Regions from separate parts of the Paenibacillus sp. GCM10027629 genome, predicted to be linked through region 2. Evidence: riboswitches for the same ligand, from Rfam matches in the RefSeq annotation. Region 2 holds a riboswitch; the other holds the start of a gene.
The links. A riboswitch is a leader RNA that binds a small molecule or an ion and turns the genes downstream of it on or off. The one in region 2 is predicted to bind FMN.
Positions count from the first base shown of each region.

Region 1: another riboswitch for FMN. It lies ahead of ACFQZR_RS25435 (DMT family transporter); the one in region 2 lies ahead of ribD (bifunctional diaminohydroxyphosphoribosylaminopyrimidine deaminase/5-amino-6-(5-phosphoribosylamino)uracil reductase RibD).

Region 1 is NZ_JBHTGZ010000016.1:646-9,645, reverse strand. Features, by position in the region: gene ACFQZR_RS25470 (hypothetical protein) at 1-166, shown strand, start outside; gene ACFQZR_RS25465 (MarR family winged helix-turn-helix transcriptional regulator) at 323-793, shown strand; gene zwf (glucose-6-phosphate dehydrogenase) at 929-2,419, shown strand; gene gnd (phosphogluconate dehydrogenase (NAD(+)-dependent, decarboxylating)) at 2,476-3,369, shown strand; gene fsa (fructose-6-phosphate aldolase) at 3,432-4,100, shown strand; gene ACFQZR_RS25445 (hypothetical protein) at 4,127-4,342, shown strand; gene ACFQZR_RS25440 (DMT family transporter) at 4,418-5,308, shown strand; FMN riboswitch at 5,372-5,520, shown strand; gene ACFQZR_RS25435 (DMT family transporter) at 5,717-6,688, shown strand; gene ACFQZR_RS25430 (DUF896 domain-containing protein) at 6,797-7,027, shown strand; gene ACFQZR_RS25425 (DoxX-like family protein) at 7,169-8,098, shown strand; gene ACFQZR_RS25420 (DUF4166 domain-containing protein) at 8,099-8,779, shown strand; gene ACFQZR_RS25415 (hypothetical protein) at 8,791-9,000, opposite strand, start outside.
Region 2 is NZ_JBHTGZ010000009.1:1,848,644-1,857,643, reverse strand. Features, by position in the region: gene ACFQZR_RS18140 (spore germination protein) at 1-1,190, shown strand, start outside; gene lysA (diaminopimelate decarboxylase) at 1,319-2,650, shown strand; gene ACFQZR_RS18130 (peptidylprolyl isomerase) at 2,803-3,234, shown strand; FMN riboswitch at 3,397-3,557, shown strand; gene ribD (bifunctional diaminohydroxyphosphoribosylaminopyrimidine deaminase/5-amino-6-(5-phosphoribosylamino)uracil reductase RibD) at 3,774-4,874, shown strand; gene ACFQZR_RS18120 (riboflavin synthase) at 4,909-5,577, shown strand; gene ACFQZR_RS18115 (bifunctional 3,4-dihydroxy-2-butanone-4-phosphate synthase/GTP cyclohydrolase II) at 5,607-6,845, shown strand; gene ribH (6,7-dimethyl-8-ribityllumazine synthase) at 6,882-7,349, shown strand; gene ACFQZR_RS18105 (segregation and condensation protein A) at 7,391-8,188, shown strand; gene scpB (SMC-Scp complex subunit ScpB) at 8,157-8,756, shown strand; gene ACFQZR_RS18095 (DUF2953 domain-containing protein) at 8,874-9,000, shown strand, end outside.

The DNA.
Region 1 (9,000 bases), on a different contig from region 2:
GAAGGCCCAATACGCTGCATCGATGAAGGCCTCTCTTGCGATTTTGGCGGAAGTGAAGCAGCTGCGCGATCGGCTGCGTGCCATCTATGCGGAAGCGACGGACTATGCGGTCGTGGAGGAGATTGGCTCCAGATTGTGCACCAATGTTCTCTCACGGTTGAAATAATATTGAATTTATGGCAAAGACCACCTCTTACGAAGGGGTGGTCTTTGTATTGACAAGGAAAATGAATAGGAATATGATCTAAATCACAGTTGGATAGTTCAATTATGAACAATTCACTAATGAAGCGTTTTCATCAGGATTGGAGGTATATCTCGATTGCATTCTCTGGATGAGCAGAGCAAACTTGCAGCGCGTGTATTGGACTCATATTGGAATATTAGTCGGGTGACTGTCAAGATGGAGCAGCAGAATGCCGCCTCATTAGGCTTATCATTACAGCAAATGGCGATTCTAAATACATTGCATGCAACGCCCGAAATGAAATTGAAGGATTTGACCGAACGTCTGGTGTCTTCCAAAAGCACGCTAAGCGTCAATATTGATGGACTCGTAAAGGCGGGGCTGGTTGTAAGAGAAATTCCGATGCATAACCGAAGAGAAGTGAAGCTGCGGTTAACCGAGCAGGGCAAGGAAATCTCGAAGCAATCGATCGTGAAATCGACGTCGAGCCAAGCGATATTAAATGTGCTGAATCGTTTGACCGCAGAAGAAATTGACCAGCTGCTTCGGATCAATGAAGGCGTACTTCAAGCTTTATGCCAAAGTACAACCGATTCATTCGATTAACTCGATTTATTTATTTACTTATCTTACTTTTTGTAATATACTTTAATTAATAAATGACGGACTGAATTCACAGGAATAAAGGCAGCATACTTTCCTCGATTCAACCATTGTTTTTTCAACAGGAGGAACACATATATGGAATCAACAACACTCGTATTATTTGGTGCAACAGGCGATTTAGCCAAAAGAAAAATATATCCGGCTTTGTATAATCTGTTCTTGGACCAGAAAATGCCTGCATCATTCTCCATTATCGGGCTCGGAAGAAGAGAATGGTCTGATGAGAAATTCCGCTCGCAAGTGGAAGATTCCCTTCATACCTTCTCTAGACGTGATGTAGGTACGCCTGAGCAGCTTCAAGCTTTCCTTAGCTCATTTCGCTACAGCGTGCTTGATGTGGGCCGATTCGAAGATTATGAGAAACTTCTGAAGCTGGTTGAAGCGCGTGAGGAAGAATTGCATATTCCTAGCAACCGCCTGTTCTACTTGTCGGTAGCTCCAGAGTTCTTCGATGTGATCGCAACGAATATCAAGGCAAGCGGCCTAGGTTCTACGAAGGGCTGGAAACGACTCGTCATTGAGAAGCCATTCGGTCATGATCTGGAATCTGCTCGTGCGCTGAACGAACAGCTATCTCGTTCGTTCGACGAGAATGAAATTTATCGTATTGATCACTATCTTGGCAAACCGATGGTTCAGAACTTGGAAGTCCTCGAATTCGCGAACCCGGTCATTCACGCGCTATGGTCGAACCGTTTCATTAAGAACGTACAGATCACAGCGGCAGAGACTGTTGGCGTTGAAGAGCGTGCAGGCTATTACGATAAAGTGGGTGCGATTCGGGATATGTTCCAGAATCATATGCTGCAATTGCTCATGATGACAGCCATGCAGCTGCCACAACAGAGTACGCCAGACGAAGTTCGCCGCAAGAAGAAGATGGTGATGGAGGCGCTTCGTCCACTCGCCAAGGAAGATTTGACGCGCAACATCGTTCGCGGACAATATACAGCAGGGGAAATGGCTGGGAAATCGGTACATGGTTACTTGGATGAACCAGGCATTGTGTCCAGCTCGAAGAATGACACGTTCTTCGCAGCCAAATTGTGGATCGATAACAGCTTGTGGGAAGGCGTACCATTCTATATCCGTACAGGTAAAAGAATGCAAGAGAAGTCTACACGGATCGTTATCGAATTCAAAGATCCACTACAACCATTTAACAAACCGCAAGATGAGACAGCAGGTCCGAACCTGCTCGTGATCGAGATCGGTCCGCATGAGGGGCTTACGCTGCAGTTGAATAGTAAAGATCCTGTGCATGCGAGCAAGTTCGAGCCTGTCCATGTGAACTGCTTCTCGAATGCGCAAGATATGCCGGAGGCTTATGAGAACTTGATCCATGACGCGATGCGTGGGGACGGAACATTCTTCGCCCACTGGGATGAGGTTGAATTATCTTGGGCTTGGGTGCAGCCAATCCTCGATGCATTCGCAGCGAATGAGGTTCCACTTCATACGTATGAAGCGGGTTCGAATGGGCCAGAAGCAGCACATCAACTGCTGGGTGAAGACCAGTGGTGGCTCGATAAGCCGCTCAGAGAACGAGTGCTTACTGAAGTGTAATTTTCATAACCGCCGGACATCTAGAATTAATATACACACCATTGGAGGGGTAGCATATGAAAGTCGGATTAGTAGGTCTTGGGAAAATGGGGTTAAACCTAGGGCAGAATTTATTGGATCACCAGCACGAGGTCGTTGCTTTTGATTTGAATACACAAGCGGTAGAAGAGATGAAATCCTACGGAGCAACGGGTGTCTCGTCGCTGCAAGAGATGGTTCAGTCACTTGATACACCGCGCATTGTATGGATTATGGTTCCGCATCAGGTTGTCGATTCTGTCATTGAGGAGATCACGCCGTTGTTATCGCAAGGGGATATTGTCATTGAAGCGGGGAATTCGCATTACAAAGAATCGATTCGCCGTTACAATCAGTTGCAGCCATTTGGCGTTAGCTTTATGGATGTAGGTACCTCGGGCGGAATGGAAGGCGCTCGTCACGGGGCATGTTATATGGTTGGCGGCGACGCAGAGGCATGGGCCGTTGTTGAACCGATTTTCCGTGATACTGCCGTGGATAAAGGATATCTGTATGCAGGTAAGTCGGGCAGCGGACATTTTCTGAAAATGGTGCATAACGGCATCGAATACGGGATGATGGCTGCCATTGGCGAAGGGTTCGAAGTGCTTGAGAAGTCTGATTTTGATTTCGATTATGAGCAGGTTGCCCGCGTATGGAACAACGGATCCGTTATTCGTTCGTGGTTGATCGAACTGATGGAGCGTGCTTTCTCGAAGGATGCGAATCTGGATGAGATCAAGGGCATTATGCACTCTTCCGGGGAAGGCAAGTGGACGGTCGAGACAGCATTCGAACTACAGACGGCTACGCCTGTCATTGCCATGTCCCTGCTTATGCGTTATCGCTCGTTAGATCAGGATACGTTCACAGGCAAGGTTGTCGCAGCGCTTCGCAACGAATTCGGGGGACATGCTGTCGAGAAGCAGTAATTGGTTTATAATAGTAAGGGCAATGCACCAATCTTATCAAATCATAAACGGAGGTAAGTGGCATGAAATTTTTTATCGATACAGCGAATGTAGTGGATATTCAGAAGGCGTACAAACTCGGTGTTCTCTCTGGTGTTACAACGAATCCATCTCTGGTTGCCAAAGAAGGCGTTAAATTCGAAGATCGTATTGAAGAAATTCTTAAGCTCGTACCTGAAGTTGAATCTGTATCTGCTGAAGTATCGCCTGATGCTGTAACTGCGGAAGAGATGATCGCTGAAGCGAATGAACTGATCAAGATCAATGGTGGCGATAAAAACATTACGATTAAGCTTCCAATGACCCTTGCAGGACTAGAAGCTTGCCGTTACTTAACAAAAAAAGGCGTGAAGACGAACGTTACGTTGATTTTTACAGTCAACCAAGCGCTTCTTGCAGCTCGTGCAGGTGCGACGTATGTGTCGCCGTTCTTAGGCCGCCTGGATGATATCTCGGAAGATGGTGTGCTGCTTGTCTCGAAAATTGCGGAGTTGTTCCGTATTCATAATTTGGATGCGCAAATCATTGCTGCTTCGGTACGTCATCCGGATCACGTAACTCGCGTAGCGATGGCAGGGGCGCACATTGCGACAATCCCTTATGGGGTAATCGAGCAGTTGACGAAGCATCCATTAACGGATCAAGGGATGGAGAAATTCGCTGCAGACTGGGCAAAAGCACCGAAGAATTAAGGTTTTGAGGTAAGAGAGGGGAAACTATGTCGAATAAGAAGACCGGCCATGTTCTGAAGTTCGAGGATGGTCAATATTATATCGAAGTGGAGCCTTATGTCACGCCGAATCTGGACGAGGCAGAGATCTATTTCAAATATTTCGATCTCATGGAGGCGCAAGCTAGAGCGCTACGTCTTACCGGACATCCGGTTCAAATGACTAAGATTTCCTTCCGCATCGCTGACATCACTGTACTATAGACAAAGACGAGGAATCCGCTGCTTATGGCGGATTCCGTTCGTTTTGGCATGGTAGCGAGAGGGGGAAATGGCACCATGGGGAAGTCAACAAGGCTACAGTCGGCATTATTGCTAATATTTTTAGTTACGGTATGGGGGATTAATTGGCCCCTTACGAAGATCGCCCTTGAGCATACACCGCCTGTTTTATTCTCCGGACTGCGAACATTGCTCGGCGGGATTTTCTTGCTGATTGTCGCATTGCCAAGATACCGTAAGCTCAAATTCCGCGAGACGTGGAAGATTTATTTGTTCGCCGCGTTGGTGAATGTCATTCTGTACTACGGACTACAGACGATTGGACTGAATTACCTGCCGGCTGGGCTGTTCTCGGCGATCGTGTTCCTCCAACCCGTTCTTGTCGGCGTATTCTCCTGGTTATGGTTAGGTGAATCGATGTATGGGTTGAAGCTCATAGGTCTTATTCTTGGATTCGCAGGGGTCGGCGTGATTAGTATGGGCGGGTTCAGCGGTGATCTTTCTGTTACAGGGATCTTGCTAGCCCTTGGCTCGGCACTGAGTTGGGCGCTAGGTACGATCTTCGTGAAGAAAGTAACGCCGATCGTCGATTCGATATGGCTTGTCACTCTGCAGCTCATCATTGGCGGCTTCGTGATGACAGTGGGTGGATCACAGTTCGAGAGCTGGACGGATATCGACTGGAACTGGACCTTTGTTTTATGTTTGTTATTTATAGCGATCTTCGTCATTGCAGTAGGGTGGATCGTGTTCTATTATCTGATCGATACGGGTGAGGCAGGGAAAATGGCGTCCTTTACTTTTCTAATCCCGCTAGTGGCGATTCTGATTGGAACGGTATTCTTGAATGAACCCTTTACCCTATCACTGCTTGTTGGGCTTGTGCTCATTCTCATCAGTATTTATTTTGTGAATAGGCCGCGGCAGAGCGTGATGAAAATCACTTGAAATATTTCGTAAACGTGTATAATCTTAATTATAAGTTTTCAAATAATAAAAATTTAAATGAATAAGGATCTTCGGGGTAGGGTGCAATTCCCAACCGGCGGTGATGTTCCTCGTAGAACGCAGCCCGCGACTCCTCATGCTGAACTTGGCGTGGGGACTGACTTGGTGAGAATCCAAGGCCGACGGTAAAGTCCGGATGGTAGAAGATCATCAAAGAAGCGTGCTGGAGTAGCGATATATTCCTGCATGTTTATTTGATCAGCCCCGTTTGCGTACATGGTTGTGCGCTTGCGGGGCTTTAATGATTTTCGGGGTCTCCGCAAAGTACCTGAATCAGCTTCAAGTCAAGTCAACACTTTGTGGGGTTTCCTTACCGCTTCGTTCCTGTATTCAGAAGAGGAGTTCACTATGAATGCTACAGAATTAACTGTTCCACGTACTTCACGATTCAATGCGGGCTTCTGGCTCGTTGTGCTCGGCGCTGCGTTATGGGGTGTTGATCCACTCTTCCGCGTTATACTGCTCAAGTGGCTGACATCCACACAAATCGTACTGCTCGAACATATTATTCTGTTCTTCGTTGCTGCGCCAGTCTTATGGCGGCATCGGACGGAACTGCAGGGGATTGGATGGCGTCGTGTCTTCGCTCTCTTATTCGTGTCTTGGGGCGGGTCCGCGATCGCGACGATCCTGTTCACACAGGGGCTTATGCATGGGGACCTGAATGCCGTGCTATTACTGCAGAAGCTGCAGCCGTTGTTCGCGATTGTTTTGGCTAGAGTGATTCTGAAGGAAGTATTGCCGAAATACTTTGGATTCCTATTCATTCTTGCTTTATTAGGTACGTATTTATTGACTTTCGGATGGACCTTGCCTTTCGGACATGTGAATGATTTCGTTCAGGTTGGAAGTCTCTTGTCGCTTGGGGCTGCTGCGTTATGGGGAGGCTCCACGGTGATGGGGAGCTATCTGCTACGAACAATGAAATATGAGACGGTTACCTCGCTTCGTTTCGCATTGGCTCTACCGCTGCTCATTATCGTTACGCTATCTGAGGGACAGAGCTGGAACCTGTCGATCGGAACGCTTGATGCATCACTCGTCTTCATTAATCTATTATTGCAGGCGTTATTGCCTGGTTTGCTAAGTTTGTTGCTCTATTATAAAGGATTGGGTGCGACGAAAGCTTCTTATGCAACACTCGCGGAGCTTAGCTTCCCGATGGTAGGGGTATTGATCAACTGGATCGTGTTCCAACAAGTCGTGACTTGGACGCAGCTGCTTGGATTTGTGTTCATTTGGTTCACGCTGTTCTATATTTCCCGCCAGAAGCAAGAAGTGGCGACTCCGGGTCAGACGTTGCAATCCGCGCAGGCCTAAGTTACTAAGGGGCATTCTGGGGTGTTGACAATGGAGAGCATTACCACTATACTTCAATTAAGTTAGTAAATAACTTTAATTATGTATATGGAAGTGAGGGAAGTACCCATGGTTATTCAGAGCCTATCCAGAATCAATGAACTCGCTAGAAAAGAGAAACAATTCGCGTTGACACCAGAGGAGAAGGAAGAACAACAACGTCTTCGTCAATCCTACTTGAGCGAGATTCGCGGCTCTATGGAGAAGATCGTCGTTAGCACGACGGTGATGGACCCGTTGGGGAATGATGTCACGCCGAATAAAGTCAAAGCGCTGCAAGATCGCTATCATATTTCATAGCTCATTCAAGATACAAGAACGGAAGCCCGTGCAGTGCACGGGTTTTTTTGATTTTTTAGAAAGTATAGAGATCGTTGAATAATTTTCTTTTCTGTTGCGCTCTTTATCATATACACTTCTAATATATGGGAGGCGATGGATATGACGAACAAACCAATCTATGTGGAACGAATAATTCGTACTGACATGGATACGCTGTGGTATTATACGCAGACACCTAATGTTCACCAACAATGGGATCTACGGTTTACAGAAATCGAATACCTCCCTAAGCACAAAGAATCAGACCTTCAACGGTTCCTTTATCGAACGAATATTGGGTTCGGTGTTTCGATCGCAGGCGAAGGAGAGACATCGGGTGTGCAAGAGAAGGACGGATCGAGAACATCTGTCCTACGTTTTGCATCGGATCAATGGATTTCTCTCATTCGGGAAGGAGCGGGGTTCTGGAAATATGTCCCGACGACGGATGGAGTGCGATTCTTCACGCGTTATGATTATCGAACTCGATTCGGCGTAATAGGCAAGTTACTGGATCATTTATTGTTCCGGCCATTGATGGGCTGGGCTACTGCCTGGAGCTTTGATGCGCTACGGCTATGGATTGAGAAAGGAATACACCCACGAATATCGTTGCTGAGAAGTCTGACGGATTTGGTCTGTACCCTGGTGCTATGCGTGATATGGATCTACCAAGGGGTATTTCCGAAGATCTTGTATCCTGAGACAGGTGAGCTTGCGATTCTTCAAGGGACGTTATTATTTCAGGGATATGAGAGCCTTGCGTTAATGACCGTGGGGATTCTTGAGGTGATATTCGGGTTGTTAATTTTGATTATGGGACTGAATCGCCGGAGAATCATGTACATTTGGAATATAGGGCTCTTGATATTACTTGGTATGAGCAGTGTCCTTCAACCACAACTCTACGTTGCGCCATTTAACCCGGTAACGTTAAACCTCGGAATGATTGCGTTGTCTGTAGTAGGTTTGCTTAGTCTTCCAGATTTACCTCGTGCTTCGAATTGCTTGAGACGGCCGAATAGAAGCAGAATAGAGGAGGAAGCATAAATGACTTCAATCTATCAGCGTGCACTAGGGCGTGATTTCGAGAACCTACATCCTCGAATTCAAGAACGGTTTGGGTTTAGTAGTAGAGATCATCGTGCCTCAATTGGACGCGGTGTAATGGAGAAAGTATGGTATGGGCGAGCTTTTACAGTACCTTTTCTTTATTTAGGCACTGTTCGCAATATTATGTTTCCGCAGCAAGGGGAACAGATCCCTTTTACCATTGAAAATTATGCTTATGTGGATCAGTATGGTCGAGAGACCGTGACGTGGGCACGCAAATATCATTTCACGAACCGGCTAAGACGGTTCGATGCGACGATGATCTATAGTCAGTCCAAACAAAAAATCGTCGATTATCTCGGTACACATCAGCATCTTGCGGTGGAGCTTGAAATGTCCGCAGCGAAGAATGGTGGAATGCACTTGCGATCGGGTAACCAGTTCTTCTATGAGAAGTGGATTGGTTTTAAGTTCCCAATGCTGTTCTCTGGTTATGCTGATGTGTGCGAATGGTTCGATGATGAAATTGAACGTTTTCGTATTCGGGTACATGTAACGAATCCGGTGTTTGGACGGTTGTTCGGGTATGAAGGTGTGTTTGATGTAGACTATATTCAAGTCAGCCCTTCAGAGATTCCGCAAGATGTGAAGCCTCTTCGTGAGGAGCGACGTGATTAACAATGACTCTTCTATAGAAGAGTCAGGCAATAAGTCGACTGTCGTTGATGGAGTATGTTCAAGTCATTGCTGTGAAGGTCGACGCGTCGAATAGTTCGATCATGTACAGGGAGTCGCCCTTGTCCGAAGGCAATGGACCAGATCTCGACGGGAGTCTTGAATGTCTGCAAATAATCGATAAGATTCTGAACACTCGTGGAGGAGTCAAATGCCCCTTCAAG
Region 2 (9,000 bases):
GTGAAACCATTAACAAAGTGCTTGCGGGTGGGAGTGCACTGTTCATCGAGCATGAATCTATTGCAATAGTGATGGATGTAAAGAACTTCCCCGGCAGAGGGCCGGAAGAGGCGTCACTGGAGCGGGTCGTACGCGGTGCGCGTGATGGGTTTACAGAGACACTGCTAACCAATGTCACGCTCGTGCGCCGCAGACTTCGGGATCCAGGACTTCATTACGAGCTTATTCAAGTGGGCCGAAGAACACGGACGGATGTTGCTATTGCCTTTATCGATGATATTGCCAGTTCCAGAGATGTGGAATCGATACGCAACAAGATAAAAGAGCTTGACATTGACGGTCTGCCGCTAGCTGATAAACAGCTGGAGGAAGCGATCATTAACAAGAGCTGGAATCCCTTCCCCCTCGCAAGATATTCGGAGCGACCCGATGTTGTTGCAGCTCAACTATTAGAAGGCAACATCGTCTTATTCGTGGATACTTCCCCTTCTGTGATGATCCTGCCAACGACCTTTTTCGATTTGTGTCAACATGCGGAAGAGAACCGGCAGACGCCATTTATGGGGACCTATTTGAGGTTGGTGCGATTCATTGGTATATTCGCGTCACTTTTCGTGCTGCCGATGTGGTTGCTGATGGCCACGCATCCTGAATTTAAACCAGCTGTGTTTGATTTTATTGGAGCGCAAAAAGCGAGTAAGCTGCCTTTAATAGTCCAGTTTCTCATTGGAGAAATCGGGGTAGACCTGATGCGGATGGCTGCCGTTCATACGCCAACACCGCTTTCGACAGCGATGGGGTTAATGGCGGCGATTCTCCTCGGTGATGTCGCGGTGAAGGCAGGGTTGTTCGTTCCCGAAGTTATCTTATACATGGCCGTCGCCGCCATCGGGATGTTCGCGACACCGAGCTATGAATTGTCCCTTGCCAACCGGATTGTTCGATTGCTACTGTTGATCGCAGTGGCTATTTTTGGAGGAGCTGGATTCGTTGTCGGATCAACAATCGTCATCTTGTTTCTTGCGGTGCATCGGTCTTACAACTCATCGTACCTGTGGCCGTTCATACCATTTAATGCAAAGGCGATGCTCAATATTATCATCCGTAAGCCTGTGCTAAATATGAAAAAACGCCCGAGTTACAACCAAACTGTCGATAGTACGAAAATGAGAAAGCAAAAATCCGAATAAATAAAAATACAAATGATCTGCAAATTAGTCCATTCTTCTTCTACAGATTATTTGCTATAATGTTGTAAAATTTGGAACGTAAACATTTCCAATCCGACATATAGATGAAAAAGTAGAGGAGATATGATATGTACTTACATGGCACAAGTCAGATTAATTCCCAAGGACATTTAGAGATCGGCGGATGCGACGTCACGGATTTAAAAGCGCAATTTGGAACCCCCTTATATATTGTGGATGAGGAATTAGTTCGCAAACGTTGCCGTGAGTATATTGCAGCTTTCCGTGAATCCGGATTGAATTTTCAGGTTGCATATGCATCCAAGGCGTTCTGTGTCATGGCGATGTGCCGTCTAGCTGATGAAGAGGGCTTGTCCCTTGATGTTGTATCTGATGGTGAGCTCTATACAGCGCTTCAAGCGGGTTTCCCTGCACACCGTATTCATTTCCACGGAAATAATAAGACGGTCGAAGAGATCGAGATGGCGATTGATGCACGTATCGGTTGCTTCGTCGTTGATAATTTCATCGAATTGCATTTGCTCAATTCCATCGCAGCTGAGAAGGGTCAGCGTGTGAACGTTCTCTTGCGTGTAACACCTGGCGTTGAAGCACATACCCACGAATATATCTCGACTGGCCAGACGGATTCGAAGTTCGGATTTGATATTGGTAATGGGTCTGCGTTTGTTGCTGTACGTGAAGCTTCAAGCCTTACGAATCTTGATTTGTTGGGCGTTCATTCGCATATTGGCTCGCAGATTTTTGAGGTGGAAGGATTCCAGATGGCGGTTGAACGTGTTGCGCAGTTCGCGCTTCGAGTGCGTGATGAACTGAATAAGATTTTTAAAGTGGTGAACCTCGGCGGAGGTTTTGGGATTCGTTATGTGGAAGGGGATACGCCTCTTCAAGTTTCGCAATATGTTAAAGCCATCACGGATGGCGTGAAGACGCATTTCGCTGCATTAGGCGATACGCTTCCTGAGATCTGGGTCGAACCAGGCCGCAGTATCGTCGGGGATGCAGGGACGACGTTGTACACCGTGGGTACGAGCAAAGAGATCCCTGGTGTACGTAAATATGTCGCTGTTGATGGCGGCATGACGGACAACCCGCGCCCAGCGCTGTATGAATCCAAATATGAAGCGATTCTAGCGAATCGTGCTAATGAAGAGACGGTTGAGACCGTATCAATCGCTGGGAAATGCTGCGAGAGCGGTGATATGTTGATCTGGGATTTAGACCTGCCAAAAGTGAACAGCGGGGATCTGCTTGCTGTTGCTTGTACAGGAGCGTATAACTATGCGATGGCGAGCAATTATAACCGGATTCGTCGTCCGTCTGTTGTGTTCGCGAAGGATGGGCAAGCAGACATCGTGGTTGCGCGTGAATCGTTCGATAATATCGTCGGGAATGACATGATTCCTGAGCGGATGAAGAAAGTAGCTCTAACGAAGTAATCGTAATTGAGAGCTTGCAGGGTCTCCCTTCGGTAGAAGGGAGGCCGTTTTATGTTTTTCAATGGAACTTTCATAGAAGTTTTGCTTCTCCAGCATTTTCATAGTACACTAGGGTTTAGTTGTTGACATAATGATAAGGAGTGTTCTATACAATGGCTAAACAAGCAAACATCAAAATGGCGAATGGCGCAGAAGTTGTAATTGAATTATTCGAAAAGGATGCACCGAATACAGTAGCGAACTTCGAAAAATTAGCGAATGAAGGGTTCTATAACGGACTTACGTTCCACCGTGTTATTCCTGGATTTGTCGCGCAAGGCGGATGCCCAAAAGGAACAGGAACAGGCGGCCCTGGATACACAATCAATTGCGAAATTAATCCGAACAAACACGAGCGCGGTGCCCTTGCTATGGCCCATGCAGGCCGTAACACAGGCGGCAGCCAATTCTATATCGTGTATCAACCACAACCGCATTTGGATGGACAACATACTGTATTTGGTAAAGTTGTATCAGGTATGGAGCATGTCGATACATTCAAAGGCCAAGACCGTATGGAAACGGTTCAAGTGACTGAAGTCTAAATTTTACGCATACATAAGATCCCGTAGGCATTGGCCTGCGGGGTTTTTGTTTTATATGGAGGCTTGAGGATCAGCTCTCTATAACATGGTTCAGGCCTTCAAGCAGTGATGGATGTGCTTGCTTTTTGTAAGCGCAGATGATAAGCTGTGTGAGAAAATGTGATGTTCCTTCGGGGTAGGGTGAAATTCCCAACCGGCGGTGATACGAGCGTAAACCTCGTGAAGTCCGTGACCCGGATCCATGTCTTGGCAGCAAGACGGGTGAAGGCTGACTCGGTGTAAATCCGAGACCGACAGTAAAGTCTGGATGGGAGAAGGAAACGAAAGACACAGAATCGAATCTGCGGGAGTTCACGCGCTTTTTTTATAAAAGGCTATTGCGTTGACTCTATTTGGTGACGTCTATTTAAAGATGAATCAGGATTCGTTTCATAGGTATGAGTCTGACGTTGAACCGAACTTCTAACCCCTTGGGCATGCACCAAGGGGTTTTTTGCCATGCTAAGAAGAGAACTGGAGAGAGAAAGGTGGGGATGAGGGTGGAAGTCATGAATGATGCATTCTATATGCGACTTGCACTTCAAATGGCTGAGAGAGCCGTTGGCCAGACGGGAATTAATCCGGTTGTTGGATGTGTTGTTGTCAAGGACGGGCGTGTTGTCGGGCTCGGTACACATCTGCAGCGCGGCACGGGGCATGCTGAAGTCCATGCACTGAATATGGCGGGAGCAGAAGCTGCAGGAAGTACCGCATATGTGACGCTGGAGCCTTGTAGTCACTATGGGAAGACGCCGCCTTGCAGTGAACGGTTGATCCGTGAAGGCGTGAAACGCGTCGTTGTCGCTTGTCTAGATCCGAATCCACAAGTTGCGGGGACAGGGATCGAAATGCTACGTTCGCAAGGAATTGAAGTTGTAGTGGGTATCTTGGAAGCTGAAGCGATCAAACTCAATGAGAAATTTATTAAATATATAACGACAAGACGTCCATTCGTAACGCTGAAGACAGCGAGCACATTAGATGGCAAAGTTGCATCAAAGACTGGCGATAGCAAGTGGATCTCGAACGAGGCCGCTCGCGAAATCGTACATACACTTCGCCATCAGCATCAAGGCATTATGGTCGGGATCGGAACCGTACTCGCGGACGATCCAAGTCTAACGACTCGACTGCCCGTACCAGGTCTGCATCCAACACGAATCGTTGTAGATTCGAAGCTTCGTATTCCGAAGGATGCTAAAGTCCTTCAGGATGGAGTTGCGGCAACGATAATTATTACAACGGATCAGGCAAATCCTGAACGAGTACGAGAGATTGAAGCGCAAGGGGCTACCGTGCTTCGCTGCGGCACAGGAGACCATGTCGATGTGGCACTAGCGATGGATCGATTGGGCGAGCTGGAGATCAGCTCGATATTGCTCGAAGGCGGCGGACGCTTGAATGGCTCGATGCTTGAGGCAGGTTGTGTTGATAAGGTCATGCTCTTTTTTGCACCGAAGATTGTTGGGGGCTTCACAGCACCTGGAAATATCGTCTTCGATGGATTTGAGAAGATGAGTGAGGCCATCACATTAAAGGAAATAACGGTGGAACAGCTCGGAGATAATGTATGTATTACAGGATACCCTGCTCGCGGTTAGTCTAACGAATTGAATGGAAGGGAGGGAGAATACGATGTTTACAGGATTAGTCGAAGAGATTGGAACTATGAGGCGCATCTATCGCAAAGGAGAAGCCATGATTCTACACATTGAGGCATCCAAGATTATGGATGACGTGCAGCTCGGGGACAGTATTGCTGTAAATGGGGTTTGCCTGACGGTGATCGCTTATGATCAGGCGTCCTTCTCCGTGGATGTGATGCCACAGACATTCCGACATACGAACTTGAGTCAGCTGAAACCAGGGAGTCGGGTTAATCTGGAACGAGCGATGAAGGCGAATGGCAGATTCGGCGGCCATATCGTTCAAGGACATGCGGATGGAATAGGAACGATTATCGGTCGGTCTGAAGATGCGAATGCGGTCGTATTCGAGATCAAGCCGGATGAAGATGCGATGTTCAAATTTATTATCCCGCAAGGCTCCGTTACATTGGATGGCATTAGTCTAACGGTGGTCAAGGCTGACCCAGCGGATAGCGTCTTCTCCGTATCAATCATTCCTCATACCTTGGCAGAGACTGTGCTGCAAGAGAAGAATTCCGGGTCAACCATCAATATCGAATGCGATGTGCTCGGCAAATATGTCGATCATTTGCTGCACTACCGTTCAAGTGGAGAACAGACTAAACCTGGTAGCCGAGTGACCGAACAATTTCTAGCAGAGAATGGGTTCATATAAATCTGGAAGAAAACGAAGGTGATTGGAAGATGAGTGAAGAACGCTATCGGTTCGATCCAATTGAGGAAGCCATATATGATCTGATGATGGGTAAGGTCGTTATTGTCGTAGATGATGAAGACCGTGAGAATGAAGGGGACTTCATTGCGCTTGCGGAGAAGGCGACCCCTGATGTGATTAACTTTATGATTACGGAAGGGCGTGGTCTTGTCTGTGTGCCGATTACGGAAGAGCGTGCAGAGGAACTAGACTTGGCACCGATGGTATCTCATAATACGGACTACCATGGCACAGCCTTTACGATATCCGTCGATCATATCGATACGACGACAGGGATTTCGGCTTTTGAACGTTCCAGTACGGTGAAAGGTCTGATCAATCCAGCGTCAAAGCCGGAAGATTTCCGCAAGCCTGGTCATATGTTCCCGTTGGTTGCGAAGAAAGGCGGGGTTCTGCGTCGTGCCGGGCATACGGAAGCGGCTGTTGATTTGGCCCGTCTATGTGGATCTTACCCTGCAGGTGTCATCTGCGAAGTGATTAAGGAAGATGGCACGATGGCAAGGCTGCCGGATCTCGTAGAAATCGCGAAAAAGCATGACCTGAAGCTCATCACGATTGAAGAACTGATCCATTATCGGAATGAGAAGGATAAATTGGTTAAACGTGAAGTTGAAGTGAAGCTCCCAACAGATTTCGGTGAGTTCCATGCAGTTGCCTACACGAATGAAGTGGACAGTAAAGAACATGTCGCGCTCGTGAAAGGCGAGATTGATCCCTCGAAACCCGTGCTCGTGCGCGTGCATTCGGAGTGCCTGACCGGCGATGTATTCCATTCCCATCGCTGTGACTGCGGACCGCAATTCGAAGCGGCAATGCGTCAAATCGAACAAGAAGGACAAGGGGTATTGCTCTACATGCGCCAAGAGGGCCGTGGGATCGGGCTCATTAATAAGTTCCGTGCGTATAAACTGCAGGAGCAAGGGCTGGATACCGTGGAGGCGAATCTAAAGTTAGGCTTCCCTGCCGACCTTCGTGAGTATGGTATTGGCGCACAAATTCTGAAGGACCTGGGAATCCGCCAAATTCGTCTTCTAACGAATAATCCACGCAAGATTAAAGGTCTGGAAGGGTATGGCCTTGAAGTCATTGAGCGCGTTCCTATTCAGATGCAAGAAAACAAAGATAACACCAAATATCTGCATACGAAGCAAGCGAAGCTAGGGCATATGCTAAATTTCGATGATGTCGAGCAGAATGAAGTGAAATAATATAAAAATCGGAGACAAAGAAAGGAATGTTGGAGCATGGCGAACATTTTCGAAGGACATTTAGTATCTAGTGGATTAAAATACGGGATCGTTGTAGGACGGTTCAATGAATTTATTACGACAAAACTGTTAAGCGGTGCGTTAGACGCACTGAAGCGTCATGGTGCAGAAGACAATGAAGTTGATGTTGCTTGGGTACCAGGCGCATTCGAGCTTCCATTAATTGCACAGAAAATGGCGGAGAGCGGCAAATATGATGCGGTGATTACCCTTGGTACCGTTATTCGCGGTTCTACACCCCATTTTGACTTCGTGTGCAGCGAAGTAGCGAAAGGTGTAAGTGCAATTAACCTGAAAACAGGTGTTCCTACAATCTTTGGTGTCATCACAACTGACAGCATAGAGCAGGCTATTGAGCGTGCAGGTACCAAAGCAGGGAACAAAGGTTGGGAAGCGGCTGTGACTGCGATTGAAATGGCGAACTTGACGAAACAGTTCAAATAATGCTTATCTATTAATAAGAAGATAAGCGGGAGGAAGTCATTTTGACGACGGTAACGTATAAGCTGGAGACATTTGAAGGACCGCTCGATTTGCTGCTGCATCTCATTGATAAAGCGGAAATTGATATCCAGAACGTGTCAATCAGTGAAATTACGGATCAATATATGGAATATTTAAATACGATGCAGGAGCTGGAGCTCGATGTGACGAGCGAATTTCTTGTGATGGCGGCGACGCTCCTCTCCATGAAAAGCAAGCTGCTGCTACCGAAACCTCCGGTTATTGAATGGGATGAAGAGTTTTATATGGATCCTGAGGATGAGCTTGATCCACGTGCGGAATTGATTCAGAAGCTGATTGAGTATCGGAAATACAAAGGAATTGCAGATCATCTCCGGGAGAAGGAGCTCGAGCGGAGTCTGATCTTCTCGCGTGAACCCGAGGATTTGACGCCTTTTATGCCGACGGTGCAAGAAAATCCAGTCGAAGGTCTTCATACAGCGGATCTGATCAAGGCCTTTCAAAAGGCATTGCGCAAAGCAACGCGCCGAAACACCGTTGCAAGAATCCATCGTGATGAAATTTCGGTGAAAGATCGCATTCGAGATGTCGTTTCTACTTTACATCGGGTAGGCAGAGGCGGTAAAGTATTATTCTCGAAGCTGCTAAATGAAGAGATGGACCGGCATGAGATAGTCGTAACCTTTCTAGCCATCTTAGAGCTGATGAAGATGAAACAGATCCGATGTTATCAAGATCAATTATTTGATGATATTGTGATCGAATGGAAGGGGGACGAGAGCATCGATGGACTTCAAGTTAATGAAATCAATTATTGAAGGACTATTATTTGTTGCAGGCGACGAAGGGTTAACAGCAAGGCAAATCGCCGAAGTCGTCGAACAACCGCTTGATTTAGTGCTTGATGTGATCCATGATTTAAAAGGGGATTATAAGCGTTCCAAGCGAGGTATTCAGATTACAGAGATCGCAAATGCCTTTCAATTGACGACAGTACCGGAGCATGCACCTTATTTCGAACGATTGGCCTATTCGCCATCGCGTTCCACATTATCCCAAGCGGCGCTGGAGACGTTATCCATTATTGCGTATAGGCAGCCGATTACACGTGTAGATATTGAAGAGATCCGTGGTGTGAAATCCGATCGTGCACTGCAGACCTTGATGTCTAAAGATCTAATTGAGGAAGTAGGGCGTGCTGAAGCCATTGGCCGTCCAATCCTCTACGGGACGACGAAATCATTTTTGGATTATTTTGGACTCGATAGTCTCAAAGGGCTGCCGGATTCTTCTCAATTTGAGAGTGACATGGATCTGGATGAAGAGACACAATTGCTCTTCGAGAAGCTCGATGGTCGTCAAATGACGATTGATGATATGAAATAGCTTATAACACCCAAGACAGTCTATCTCGGTTGAACCGAGATAGGCTGTTTTTGTCATGAAAAGAAGTAATATCAGCCATACTATCCGAAGGGAAAAAGAGTCAGGGGGTTCTTGCTTGTGTGGATCTGGATTGTACTAGGAATAATAGGCTGTATCCTTATCGCCGTGCTGATTGCAGCATGTACATATATCGATATTAAAATTTTGTTCAATAAGGTGGACAGAGACGACTATCTTTCGATTA